Regions from separate parts of the Streptomyces sp. NPDC032721 genome, predicted to be linked through region 1. Evidence: riboswitches for the same ligand, from Rfam matches in the RefSeq annotation. Region 1 holds a riboswitch; each other region holds the start of a gene.
What was found. A riboswitch is a leader RNA that binds a small molecule or an ion and turns the genes downstream of it on or off. The one in region 1 is predicted to bind cyclic di-AMP.

Region 1 (3,281 bases):
CCGCCCGCTTCACCCCGATGATGCTGCACGGCTCGCTGACGATGCTGGTCACCGGCATGCTCCTGGTCGGCCTCCACCAGGCCCAGGACCACGAGGTCAACAACATCAAGATCGGCATCAAGCTGGCGGTCCTGGTCGTGATCCTGGGCCTCGTCTACGTCAAGCGCGACGAGGAGAAGGTGGAGAAGGCGCTGTTCGGCACGGTCGGCGCACTGACGGCCGTCAACATCTTCATCGCGGTCCTGTGGACCTGACTCCGGTCGTGTGACGGGAGGCCGGAAGGTCAGGCCGGACGGACGCTCCCGTAGATCGGCATGTAGTAGATCGACTCCTCGCGGACGTTCGCGCCCGGCTTGGGGGCGTGGATCATCATTCCGTCGCCCTTGTAGATGCCGACGTGGCTGATGTCGTCGTAGAAGAAGACCAGGTCACCGGGCTTGAGGTCCTTGGTCGCGATCCGCGTGCCGACCTTCACCTGGTCCCAGGTGGTGCGCGGCAGCTTCACCCCGGCCTCGCGCCAGGCGGCCTGGGTCAGCCCCGAGCAGTCGTACGACGCGGGGCCGGTGGCGCCCCAGACGTACGGCTTGCCGATCTGCGAGCGGGCGAACGCCAGCACCTTCGCGGCCTTCGTCGCGTACGCGCTGTCGGCCCCGGAGTCCGAACCGGTGCCGGTCCCCGTGCCCGAGCCGCTGCCGGTCCCCGTGCCCGAACCCGTACCGGATCCGGGGCCCGACCCGCTGCCCGACCCGCCCTCCTCCTTGTCCCTCTCCTTCTGCGCGGCCTCGTCCTTCCTCCGCTGTTCCTCCGCCGCCGCCTGCTCGCGCGCCAGCTCGTCCGCCTTGCGCTTGGCCTCCGCCTCGCGCTTGCGCTCCAGCTCCGCCAGCTTCGCCTTCTCCTCGGCGGTCAGCCGCGACAGCAGCCCGCGCGCCATCCCCAGCTTGTCCTGCACCTCCTGCTTGGACTGCCGCAGCGACGCCTGCGAGGTGGTCAGCCGCTCCAGGCTGCCGGTCGCCTCGGCCCGCCGCTTCGCGGCCGACTCCTGCTGCTTGCCGTAGTCGGCGACCAGCTTCTTCTGCCGGTCGGTGGCCCGCGCCATCAGCCGCCGAGAGTCGAAGTACGACTGCGGGTCCTTGGCCAGCAGGATCGCCGCCGTCGGACCGACGGAGCCGTTGCGGTACTGCGAGGCGGCGAACGAGCCGAGCGCCCGCCGGGCCTCGTTCAGCTTGGCGGTGCGCTTGGCCACGTCGTCCAGCAGGCCGGTGACCTTCTCGCGCTGCTGAGCGGTGGCCTCCTTGGCCCGGTTGTACTTCTGGGTGGCCGCCCCCGCCTGCCGGTACAGGTCGTCGACCTTCTTCTGTACGTCCTCGACCGTCGGCTTCGGCGCGACGGGAGCGGCCTGCGCGGACTGGGTGACCAGGCCGACCGTGACCAGGGCGGCGGTCGTGACGCCGATGCCGGGGGCGGAGGACCGTATCAACGACGAGGCGCGCGGGCGCGGCTTGCGATGCGATGCCAAAACAGGCATTCCTTCCGTGGACCGCCTACCGGGTTAGCTGTCGGGTTCGGGCGGTGGAAACGGAAGGTGCCCTACGGCCCAAAATGTGGGGGTACGGGCCGATTCACCCCGGTGTTGCGTGTGGGTCCCCGGTTCCGAACCGCCGTGCGGGCGGCGCGAATTCGGCGCGAGAGGCCCGCTTCCGGCGCGGATCGCCGAGGGGGGTACGGGCTGCTCGCGCAGCACCGTAGCCAATCCCCGTGACGGGTGGGAAGTCTGATGTTCGATATGCCCGATACATTTTCGTTACCTCATGCCGGAGGGGTGCGGCGGTGTCCGGCCGGTCACCCACGGTGGTGGCGGATCCGGTTGTGGCGGAATCCGGGACCGGCTGTCAGTGGGGCCGCCTAGACTCGGTAGGCGATGAGCAGCCTCTTTGACGACAGCTTCCTGGCCGATCTCCAGCCCAAGGACGAATCGGCCCCGCCGCCCCCGGAGGACACCGAAGAAGGTGCCCCTCCGGAGGAGGTTCCGCACGACCTCTTCGGGGGTGCCTTCGACGCACCCCCGGCGCCCCGCGACGCCCATTACCGGGACGGTGCCCCCCGACCGGTGGTCGACGCCGCGTCCCTCCTGGAGGGGCTGAACGACAACCAGCGTGCCGCCGTCGTGCACGCCGGATCGCCGCTGCTCATCGTGGCGGGCGCGGGCTCCGGCAAGACCCGCGTACTGACCCACCGCATCGCGCACCTGCTGGCCGCGCGCGGGGTGCACCCCGGCCAGATCCTCGCGATCACCTTCACCAACAAGGCCGCGGGCGAGATGAAGGAGCGCGTCGAGGAGCTCGTCGGCCCGCGCGCCGGCGCCATGTGGGTCTCCACCTTCCACAGCGCCTGTGTGCGCATCCTGCGCCGCGAGTCCAAGAAGCTGGGCTTCACCTCCTCCTTCTCGATCTACGACGCCGCCGACTCCAAGCGCCTGATGGCCCTGGTCTGCCGCGACCTGGACCTGGACCCCAAGCGCTTCCCGCCCAAGTCCTTCAGCGCCAAGGTCTCCAACCTCAAGAACGAGCTGATAGACGAGGAGACCTTCGCGGGCCAGGCCGCCGACGGCTTCGAGAAGACGCTCGCCCAGGCGTACGCGATGTACCAGTCCCGCCTCCGCGAGGCGAACGCGCTGGACTTCGACGACATCATCATGACCACGGTGCACCTGCTCCAGGCGTTCCCGGACGTCGCCGAGCACTACCGCATGCGCTTCCGGCACGTCATGGTCGACGAGTACCAGGACACCAACCACGCCCAGTACACGCTGGTACGGGAGCTGGTCGGACCCTCCGGCGAGGGCCGCGCCCCCGGCGAGCTGTGCGTCGTCGGTGACGCCGACCAGTCGATCTACGCCTTCCGCGGGGCCACGATCCGCAACATCCTCCAGTTCGAGGAGGACTACCCGAACGCGACGACGATCCTGCTGGAGCAGAACTACCGCTCCACCCAGACGATCCTCACCGCAGCCAACGCCGTCATCGAGCGCAACGAGAACCGCCGCGCGAAGAACCTCTGGACCGACGCCGGCGCCGGCTCCCTGATCACCGGGTACGTCGCCGACACCGAGCACGACGAGGCCCAGTTCATCGCCGAGGAGATCGACCGCCTCACCGACGCGGGCGACGCCAAGGCCGGTGACGTCGCCGTCTTCTACCGTACGAACGCCCAGTCCCGCGTCTTCGAAGAGATCTTCATCCGGGTCGGCCTGCCCTACAAGGTCGTCGGCGGCGTCCGCTTCT
Region 2 (3,281 bases), on a different contig from region 1:
CATGCACGCCCTGTGGAACGGATCGGCGTCCTTCGGCCCGCTCGGCTTCTACGCGGTGTACGGGCTGTTCATGGTGCCGGTGTTCGCGTTCCTGACCTGGCTGGCGATCTGGACCCGGCAGCGCGAACTGCGGCTGCTCGGCGCCGAGCTTCCCTCGTACGCCGCCGCCGGCTGGCTGGACCCGGCCGAGCCGCTCGCCCTGTCCTCGATGCGGGCCCGCTCGCTGGCGCAGGGGTACGCGGCCCGGTCGTACGGCCCGGCCGCCGCCCGCGCCGTCTCCGAGTACGAGGGGTTCGCCACCGCGCTCGCGTTCCTCCGCTACCGCGCGCGACGCGGCGTACCGACGCCGGGGGCCGCCGCCGAATTCACCGCCCGGGAGCGGGAGCTGCTGGAAGAGCTCTGGCGGCGCAAGCGGATCGCGGGGCCCGCGCTGGTGTACGCGGCCCAGGTGACCGGGCGAATACGGATGCTGCCGCCGCCGTACCACCCGGCGTACGCGGCGGCGTACAACCCGTACAAGCGCTGAGGCGACCGACGCCTCCGTCCGGGCTGTCCTGAAACGCGAACCGGCAGCCCTGGCGTCGGGGGGTGAGCGCCAGGACTGCCGGAGTTCGGGAGTACGCGGGGGGGCGGAGCGTCAGGCCGTCAGACCGTCAGGCCCTTGTCGCGCAGCCAGGCCGCCGGGTCGATGCCGTCGCCGCCCGGGGTGTGCACCTCCAGGTGCAGGTGCGCGCCGGACACGTTGCCGGTGGCGCCGACGTTGCCGATGACCTCGCCGGTGGTGACCTTCTCGCCGGGCGAGACGTTCATCTGCGAGAGGTGGCAGTACCAGACCTCGGTGCCGTCGGAGAGCTCGATGACGATGCGGTAGCCGTAACTGCCGGAGTAGTTCGCGGACTTGACGGTCGCACCGTGCACGGCCTTGACCGGCGTACCGGCCCCAGCGGCGAAGTCGAGACCCGTGTGCTGCCCGGAGGACCACATCGAGCCGGACTGTCCGAAGGTGGCGCTGAGGTAGTACCCCGAGGTCGGCAGCGAGTAGCTGGCGGCCAGCTTGGCGAGCCGCTCGGCCTCGGCCTTCGCCGCTGCCTCCGCCCTGGCCTTCTCCTCGGCCTCGGCCTTCTCGCGGGCAGCCTTCTCGGCCTTGGCGTGGGCCTCGTCGCGCTGCTTCTTCGCCTCGGCGGCTGCGTCCTTGACCGCCTGGGCGCGGGCCGCCTCCTGGACCGCCTCGTCGGCGGCGGAGCGCTGCTGCTCGGCCTGCTGGAGGATGCGGGCGCGCAGGCTCTCGCCCGCCCCGGTCGGCTGCCCGGCAGCGGCACCCGTACCGGCACCGGCCTGGTCACCGGCGGCGGCCGGAGCAGCCGCCGGAGCCGCGGCTGCCATCAGCTCCTCGCCGGAACCCTCCTCGGAGCCGGAGTCGGACCCGGAGCCCGACACCAGGGCGCCGACACCCGGCAGGGACTTGGCGTCCGGCAGGGAGTCGGCGAGGGAGTCGAGCGACTCGGTGATCTGGTCGGGCAGGGATATGGAGACGGCGGGCTTGTCCTGCGCGGTGGCGATGCCACCGGCGCCGACGGCTGCGATCACGCCGACACCCAGCACGGTGGAGCTGCGGGCCAGGGAGCCGCGCTGCTTGGCCACCCGGTGCTTGCCGCGGACCGGAACGACGGAATCCTCGGTGGGGTTCCACTCCTCGGTCGACGCGGCGGGACCCTCGAAGTCCACGAATCCGGCGCGCTGCTGCGGGACCGTCTGCACGGCGGGCATCGTCGCGGTGGCGGCGGGACCACTCTCGTAGCCGCTGCTGTGACCGCTGCCGTAGCCGTTGTTGTCGTAGCCGCTGCCGTAGGAGGCGCCGTAAGCGTTGCCCTCCGGCCCGTCGGTGTCGTTCGGGACGCCGTACGCCCCGTACGAGAAAGCGGGGGCTGTGGGGGCTTCGGGGGCAGGCCTGTTGGACGCCACGGAGGCGCGCTCCTTTCCTTCCTTCTCGCCTACCGGGTTAGCTGACGGGTTCGGAGCAGGAAGGTCTCCTACGAGCCAGGTTCGGCCCGATTCACCCCAATTGGTGGTTCCCCGGTTTCCTCACGGAATTCGGCGCACGCCGCACGGCGCCGTCTCTGACGACGGCTGGGACGACCGCGCTGCGTTATCGAACGTTAATAGACACACAAGTGGAATTCCAAGCCGTTCCTGTTGATCGTTAACGCAGCGCACGCACCGATGGCCAGGACATCACTCCCAAATGCCCATCAAGTAGGGCGACCCAAAGACCCCTTGACACCCCTTCGGCCACACCCGTTCCCGTGCGTGCAAACTCTCCACAACTGATAGATCGTCAATTGTTATGCGGAGCGCGCTCCTTCGCGCACGCCCCGTGACAACCCGTAGTCACCTCGGATCCGCGGCTCGGCAACTCCCACGGCCCGACAGCTCCGCAGCCGTCGGCCTCACGGCCGTTTCACGATCTCCACGGTCCGCCGCCTCTCCGGCTGCCCCTCCCCCGGCCGCCCCACCGCGAGCAGCGCCATGTCGTCCGTCTGCTTGCCGCCCGTGTGCACCCGTACGTCACTCGTCACCGCCTCCAGCACGGCCTCCGGGCCGGAGAAGAGCGAGCGCCGCAGCCGCAGGGCCGGGTCGTAGAAGACCCCTTCGGCGTTCCGCGCCTCGGAGAGCCCGTCCGTGTAGAAGAGCAGCGTCGACCCGCCGGGGAACGCGAACTCCCGGGCCCGGTCCGGCCAGTTCCCCAGGTCCCCCATCCCCAGCGGCAGCGCGAACTCCTCCGGCGTCAGTACCTCCACCTCGCCGTCGGCGAACAGCAGCAGCGGCTCGGGGTGCCCCCGGTTCACCAGGCGTACGACGCCCTCGCCGCGCGGGATCTCGGCGAGCACCGCCGTCGTGAACCCCTCCATCGCGTCCAGCCCGTCCCGCCGCGTGCCCTCGCGCGCCAGCGCCCGCTCCAGCCGCTGCGCGACGCCCTCCAGCGTGCTCTCCGTCTCGGCCACCTCCCGGAACGCGCCCACCACCACGGCGACCGCCTCGACGGCCTCAAGTCCCTTGCCCCGTACGTCACCCACGACCAGCCGCACCCCGTGGGGCGTGTCCTGCACCGCGAAGAGGTCGCCGCCGATGAACGCGTCCGCCTCGGCGGCCTCGTAACGCGCCGCGATCTGGAGCCCGCCGATGCGCTCCGGCGGTGTGGGTACGACGGCCCGCTGGGCGGCCTCGGCGATGACGCGGACCGACGCGAGCCGCCGGTCGCCACGGCGTACGACCCTGTTGAT
Region 3 (3,281 bases), on a different contig from region 1:
CACCGACAAGCACACCGCCGAGGAGTTCGCCGCCGAGCTGGAGCGCTGCGGCGCCACCTTCGACGCGTTCGCCGACCACCCCGGCGTCCGGGTCTCCCTCGAAGTCCCGGTGCGCAGGCTGCCGAAGGCGCTCGGACTGCTCGCGGACGCGCTGCGCGCCCCCGCGTTCAGCGACGGCGAGATCGAGCGCCTGGTGCGCAACCGGCTCGACGAGATCCCGCACGAGGCGGCCAACCCGTCCCGGCGGGCCGCCAAGCAGCTCTCCAAGGAGCTCTTCCCGGACACCCTGCGGATGTCGCGCCCCCGCCAGGGCACCGAGGAGACGGTGAAGAACATCGACTCCGCGGCCGTGCGCGCCTTCTACGAGACGCACGTCCGCCCGGCCACCGCCACCGCCGTCGTCGTCGGTGACCTGGAGGGCACCGACCTGGACGCCGTCCTGGCGGACACCCTGGGGGAGTGGACCGGCAACACCGCCGAGCCGCGCCCCATGACGGCCGTCACGGCCGACGACACCGGACGGGTCGTCATCGTGGACCGCCCCGGTGCGGTGCAGACGCAGCTGCTGATCGGCCGCATCGGCGCCGACCGGCACGACCGCGTCTGGCCCGCCCAGGTCCTCGGTACGTACTGCCTGGGCGGCACCCTCACCTCCCGCCTGGACCGCGTCCTGCGCGAGGAGAAGGGCTACACCTACGGGGTACGCGCCTTCGGCCAGGTGCTGCGCTCCGCCGACGACGGCCGCGGCGCCGCCCTGCTGGCCATCAGCGGCTCCGTGGACACCGAATCGACCGGGCCCGCCCTGGAGGACCTCTGGAAGGTCCTGCGGACGCTGGCCGCCGAGGGTCTCACCGACGCCGAGCGCGACGTCGCCGTGCAGAACCTGGTGGGCGTCGCCCCGCTCAAGTACGAGACGGCGGCGGCCGTCGCGGCGACGCTGGCCGACCAGGTCGAGCAGGAGCTGCCCGACGACTTCCAGGCCCAGCTGTACGCCAGGCTCGCGCAGACCGGCACCGTGGAGGCCACCGCGGCCGTCGTGAACGCCTTCCCGGTGGACAAGCTGGTCACCGTGCTGGTCGGCGACGCCGCGCAGATCGAGGACCCGGTCCGCGCGCTCGGCATCGGCGAGGTCACGGTCGTCAGCGGCTGACGGTCGTCACCGGCTGACGGTCGCGCCTGCTGCTCGAACAGCGGTGCAAAGCAGGGCAAGTGGGACCCCGATGACGGGTGAGTCGTCGGGGTCCTCCCTTATGTCCGTTTTGATGCGGAGGTTGCGTGTCTGCCGTGTGGGCTGCATTACAAAATCCCGTCTCTGTTTGGTGATTGAAAGAAGGGCCGCTTAGCGTCGGTCCGGCTGTCCGTCAGAGAGCGCCGCAACCGCGGCACCGGGCAGTCATCGCCGAGTCCCCGTCAGGCGCGAGCCTGGGGAGCCGGGGACCCACTTACGTCCCTGGGGTGAATCGGACGCCATCGCCCTTCACGGGCCGGTGGGGCCCGTAGGAGACCTTCCTGCTCCGAACCCGTCAGCTAACCCGGTAGGCGAGAAGGAAGGAAAGGAAACAGCCACTTCATGGCGTTCACCCGTGCCGCCGGGAAGCACCGTCGTCCCTCCGTACTGTCGCGCAGGAGCGCGAAGTTCGCCGGAGTCGCCGCCCTCACCACGACCGGTGTCATCGGAACGCTGGCCCCGCAGGCCATCGCCGCCGAGCAGGACCTGGCCGCAGAAGACACCGGCGCCCTCCGTGCCGTCGTCCTGGAGGACTCCGTGACGGAGAACCTCAGCGACAAGATCGAGGCCCAGGCCGCCGCGCAGAAGCAGGCCTACGAGAAGGCCGAGGCCGAGCGGAAGGCCGCGGAGGCCCGCAAGGCGGAGGCCAAGCGCAAGGCCGAGGCGAAGATCAAGAAGGAGCGGGAGGAGCGCGAGCGCGCCGCCCGCGAGGCCGAGCGCAAGCGCCTCAACACCTTCCAGCTGCCGGTCGCCGGTTCGTACGTCTCCACCAGCTACAAGTCCGGTGGCGCCATGTGGTCCTCCGGCAGCCACTCCGGCGTCGACTTCCACGCCTCCTCCGGCAGCTCCGTCGTCGCCGTCGGCTCGGGCACGGTCGTCGAGGCCGGCTGGGGCGGCGCGTACGGCAACAACATCGTGATCAAGATGAACGACGGCTCGTACACCCAGTACGGCCACCTGTCCTCGATCGGCGTCTCCGTCGGCCAGTCCGTGACCCCCGGCGAGCAGATAGGCCTCTCCGGCTCCACGGGCAACTCCACGGGACCGCACCTGCACTTCGAGGCCCGTACCTCCCCCGAGTACGGCTCGGACATCGACCCGGTCGCGTACCTGCGCGGCCACGGCGTCAGCGTCTGACCAGGATTCCCCGAAGGCCCCGGCTCTCCGTGAGCCGGGGCCTTCGGCGTTCCCGCGTTCCCGCGCATTCCCGCCGTTTTCTCCTCCGGGGGACTTCCAGGTGGCCTTCAAGGGCCAAAATTCGGCCATGAATTTCCGCTCGCCGCCCGCAATTCCCGTCCGCTGCAATACAGTTCCGGGAAAGCCGCAGCAGAACGGACGGAGGGTCGGGCATGCGCATTCCCGCGCATTCGGTGTGTACGGCGATCCGCGACGACATCGTGTCCGGGGTGCTGCCGCGCGGCAGCCGGCTGACCGAGGAGGTACTGGCCCGCCGGTACGGCGTCTCGCGCGTCCCGGTCCGCGAGGCGCTGCGCACGCTGGAGTCCGAGGGCTTCGTTACCACCCGCAGGCACGCGGGCGCCTGCGTCGCCGAGCCGACCGCGCAGGAGGCCGCCGACCTCCTGGAGGTACGCACCCTGCTGGAGCCCCTGGGCGCGGCGCGGGCAGCCCTGCGGCGCAGCGAGGCGCACCTCAAGGTGCTCCGCGGGCTGGTCAGGCTGGGGCAGGAGCGGTCCAGGCGGGCGGACGGGGAGGATCTGACCGCACTGGGCGGGTGGTTCCACGAGACGCTCGCCCAGGCCTCCGCCAGCCCCGGACTGATCACGCTGCTCACCCAGCTGAAGCACAAGACCGCCTGGATGTACGTCGCCGAACGGCCCGCCCGCCCCGCCGAGCGGTGGGCCGAGCACGGCGCGATCGTGGACGCGGTGGCCCGCCGGGATGCCGAGCGGGCCAGGGCGCTGACCGCGCAGCATGCGGAGCGGGCGGTGGCCTCGTACCGCATGAGGATTCCGCAACACGCCGTAAACCTGACGAGCGGCCGGAATTAACAAAAGGGCCGTAGAACGGGCCGTACAGAAAACTTCCTGCGTGA
Region 4 (3,281 bases), on a different contig from region 1:
GTCGTCCGCGTCAGGCACCCGCTCTCATCGTCGCGGCCGGGGTGACCGGATCCGCAATCGCGATTCCGCTCCTCGGGGCGACCAGCGCGGGAGCGGCCGAGGCGGGGACCTGGGACCGGGTCGCCGAGTGCGAGAGCGGCGGCATGTGGAGCGCCGACCTGGGCAACGGGTACTACGGCGGGCTCCAGTTCTCGCAGGAGAAGTGGGACCAGTACGGGGGCGGCGCGTACGCGTCGCGTCCCGACCTCGCCAGTCGTTCGCAGCAGATCAGGATCGCGGACAAGGTGCTGGCGGCCGAAGGGCCGCAGGCGTGGCCCAGTTGTGCCGTCATATCCGGGCTCGCGCCGGGCGGTGGGGCCGGCTCCGGTTCCGCTTCCGGCGGAGGGTCGGGTTCCGGCGGGGTGGACGCCGCCGATCCCGGTACGGGGTCCAAGGACCCGTCCGCACCCGCGGCGGGGTCCGCGCGACCCGGCACGCCGGACGGCGGGCAGAGCGCGCGGCCGGACGAGTCGACCGGCCCCGCGCAGTCGACCATCCCGGCCAAGCCCATCGAGCCGGCCCAGCCGGTCCAGCCGACCCCCAGCACCAGCGTGTCGCCGAGCACGGGCGCCGACGCGGGCACGGGCGCCACCCCGAGCACCGACCCGGCCACCGGCACCGACCCGGCCGCCACCCCCGGCACCGACCCGAGCGCCGACCCCTCGGTGCCCGGCACCATTCCGAGCACGCCCCTCCCCGGCACGCCCCTCCCGAGCACCCCCGCCCCCGGCACCCCCGCCCCCGACCCCACCGCCTCCGCCGGCGGCGACGCCGCCCGGGGCGACGGCAACGGCAGCGGCAAGCACCGGGGCACCCCCGCCCCCGAGAACTCCCTTCCCGGTACGGACGGTTCGGCGAGCCCCTCCGAGGGCCCCGCCACCGACCCCACCGCCCCGCCCGCGACGGACGACCGCGAGTCCGGACGGCACGCCTCCCGAGGGGGCGGCAAGTCCCCTGCGGGGCCCGTCGTCGAGGACACGTACACCGTGCGTCCCGGTGACAACCTCTGGCACATCGCCGACGAGGCGAAGCTGCCCGGCGGGTGGCCGGCGCTCTACGAGGCCAACCGGACCGAGCTGGGCGACGACCCGGACCTCATCCGCCCTGGCCAGCACCTCGAACTGGGCGAGAAATAGCCACCCGGCAACCCGGAAACCGTCACAAAACACGGGTAGTTCAGGGGTGAATGTCCGGTTCTGCGCGAGTGAGACATGAGTCTCTTCGCCCCAACTGGCGTGTCGCTGCCGGGAGCTCCTGCTGCGCCCCTTCTGACCTGCGTAAACGAGGGTTGGAGGAGGGCAAGGAGGGGTGAGATGTCCCCGATGTGCCTCTTTGAACATCGGGGACTCCTGTGTTTACGGTCGTCCTCGCTCGCCACCGGTGAGCACCGGTACCCGTCACGCCGAATCCTGCCGACGGGGCCCGGGAGCAGTCGTCGCGTAAAGCGCCGTAGGCAGGAGCGGGGGACCCAAGGTAAGTGCCGGGCCCGGACGTTGAGAGACGTACGGAAACGGCTAGGGGTGAAGTCGCCGAGCGGAACGCAGTCATGACGGATGCGGACCGGGAAAGCGACCGGGCGAACTCACAGCCCGAACCCGACAGCTCACCTCGAAGGCGTCGGTGAGGAGATATCCATGTCGCTTTTCAGCAAGGGCAAGCACCGCCGTCCGTCCAAGGCCACCCGCGTCGCCGCCTACGCCGGCGTCGCCGGTGTCGCGGTAGCCGCCCCGCTGATGGGGGCCTCCACGGCCTCCGCCGCCTCCGTCGACACCTGGGACGCCGTCGCCCAGTGCGAGTCGGGCGGCAACTGGTCCATCAACACCGGCAACGGCTACTACGGCGGTCTGCAGTTCTCGCAGTCCTCCTGGGCCGCCGCGGGCGGCACCCAGTACGCCCCGCGCGCCGACCAGGCCTCCAAGGGCCAGCAGATAGCCACCGCCGAGAAGCTGCTCGACATGCAGGGCCCGGGTGCCTGGGCCTGCGCGGGCGCCGGCAACCTGAGCAACGACGGTGTCGACCCGGGCGTCAGCACCGGCTCGGGCTCCGCCAAGCAGTCCGCCCCGAAGGTGGAGAAGAAGCGCGAAGAGGCGCCCGCTTCCCGCAGCGAGACCCGCCAGGCCCCCAAGGTCGAGGTCCCCAAGGTCGAGTCCAAGGCCGGCGGCCAGATCAAGAAGGGTGACGGCGAGTACAGGGTCAAGTCCGGCGACACTCTCTCGAAGATCGCCGAGGCCAAGGGCGTCAAGGGCGGCTGGCAGCACCTCGCAGACCTGAATGAGGACGTCGTTTCCAACGCCGACCTCATCTACCCGGGTCAGCAGCTCCACCTGAGCTGACCCCCGTGGGGGCGGCGGCCCACCCCCGCCGACCCCCATGCCGGACCCCGGCCAGGCGCGACTTCCCCCCGTACGCGCCCGGCCGGGGTCTTTTACGTCCACCGATACGCAGGGGTACGCACGCCTTACGTACAAAAGGTGAACGCAGGGATCACGGACAGTGAGAAGTCAGTAGGTCCTTCGTCCTGTATTACAGGCATTCGGGCATCTTTTCGTCCCACGGGACGGTCGATCGGCTGGCCGATGGCTCCGGTCCGGTTAGGCTCTTGTCGCAAGGCCGAAAGCGACCCTGCACCGTGCGCCCCCAGCGGCGCCTCCCCAAGCGTCACATCCCATAAGGAGATGCTCGTGCCGTCCATCGACGTCGTCGTAGCCCGGGAAATCCTGGACTCCCGAGGCAACCCCACGGTCGAGGTCGAGGTCGGCCTCGACGACGGCAGCACGGGTCGTGCTGCTGTCCCGTCCGGCGCCTCCACCGGTGCCTTCGAAGCCATCGAGCTTCGTGACGGTGACCCCAACCGCTACATGGGCAAGGGTGTCGAGAAGGCCGTCCTCGCCGTCATCGAGCAGATCGGCCCGGAGCTCGTCGGCTACGACGCGACCGAGCAGCGCCTGATCGACCAGGCGATGTTCGACCTCGACGCCACCGAGAACAAGGGCTCGCTGGGCGCCAACGCCATCCTGGGCGTCTCCCTCGCCGTCGCGCACGCCGCGTCCGAGGCCAGCGACCTGCCGCTGTTCCGCTACCTCGGCGGTCCGAACGCGCACCTGCTGCCCGTCCCGATGATGAACATCCTCAACGGTGGGTCGCACGCCGACTCCAACGTCGACATCCAGGAGTTCATGATCGCCCCGATCGGCGCGGAGTCCTTCTCCGAGGCCCTTCGCTGGGGTGCCGAGGTCTACCAC

Region 2: another riboswitch for cyclic di-AMP. It lies ahead of ACZ5PB_RS34930 (M23 family metallopeptidase); the one in region 1 lies ahead of ACZ5PB_RS26060 (C40 family peptidase).
Region 3: another riboswitch for cyclic di-AMP. It lies ahead of ACZ5PB_RS05835 (M23 family metallopeptidase); the one in region 1 lies ahead of ACZ5PB_RS26060 (C40 family peptidase).
Region 4: another riboswitch for cyclic di-AMP. It lies ahead of ACZ5PB_RS16385 (transglycosylase family protein); the one in region 1 lies ahead of ACZ5PB_RS26060 (C40 family peptidase).

Annotation. Positions count from the first base shown of each region.
Region 1 covers NZ_JBVIMX010000012.1:300,388-303,668, forward strand. The annotation lists gene ACZ5PB_RS26055 (hypothetical protein) at 1-254, shown strand, start outside; gene ACZ5PB_RS26060 (C40 family peptidase) at 284-1,525, opposite strand; cyclic di-AMP (ydaO/yuaA leader) riboswitch at 1,524-1,693, opposite strand; gene pcrA (DNA helicase PcrA) at 1,919-3,281, shown strand, end outside.
Region 2 covers NZ_JBVIMX010000021.1:148,547-151,827, reverse strand. The annotation lists gene ACZ5PB_RS34935 (PrsW family intramembrane metalloprotease) at 1-526, shown strand, start outside; gene ACZ5PB_RS34930 (M23 family metallopeptidase) at 646-1,962, opposite strand; cyclic di-AMP (ydaO/yuaA leader) riboswitch at 1,974-2,107, opposite strand; gene ACZ5PB_RS34925 (PP2C family protein-serine/threonine phosphatase) at 2,448-3,281, opposite strand, start outside.
Region 3 covers NZ_JBVIMX010000001.1:1,355,710-1,358,990, reverse strand. The annotation lists gene ACZ5PB_RS05840 (M16 family metallopeptidase) at 1-1,150, shown strand, start outside; cyclic di-AMP (ydaO/yuaA leader) riboswitch at 1,388-1,556, shown strand; gene ACZ5PB_RS05835 (M23 family metallopeptidase) at 1,571-2,365, shown strand; gene ACZ5PB_RS05830 (GntR family transcriptional regulator) at 2,578-3,237, shown strand.
Region 4 covers NZ_JBVIMX010000007.1:67,031-70,311, reverse strand. The annotation lists gene ACZ5PB_RS16390 (transglycosylase family protein) at 42-1,175, shown strand; cyclic di-AMP (ydaO/yuaA leader) riboswitch at 1,475-1,671, shown strand; gene ACZ5PB_RS16385 (transglycosylase family protein) at 1,674-2,372, shown strand; gene eno (phosphopyruvate hydratase) at 2,715-3,281, shown strand, end outside.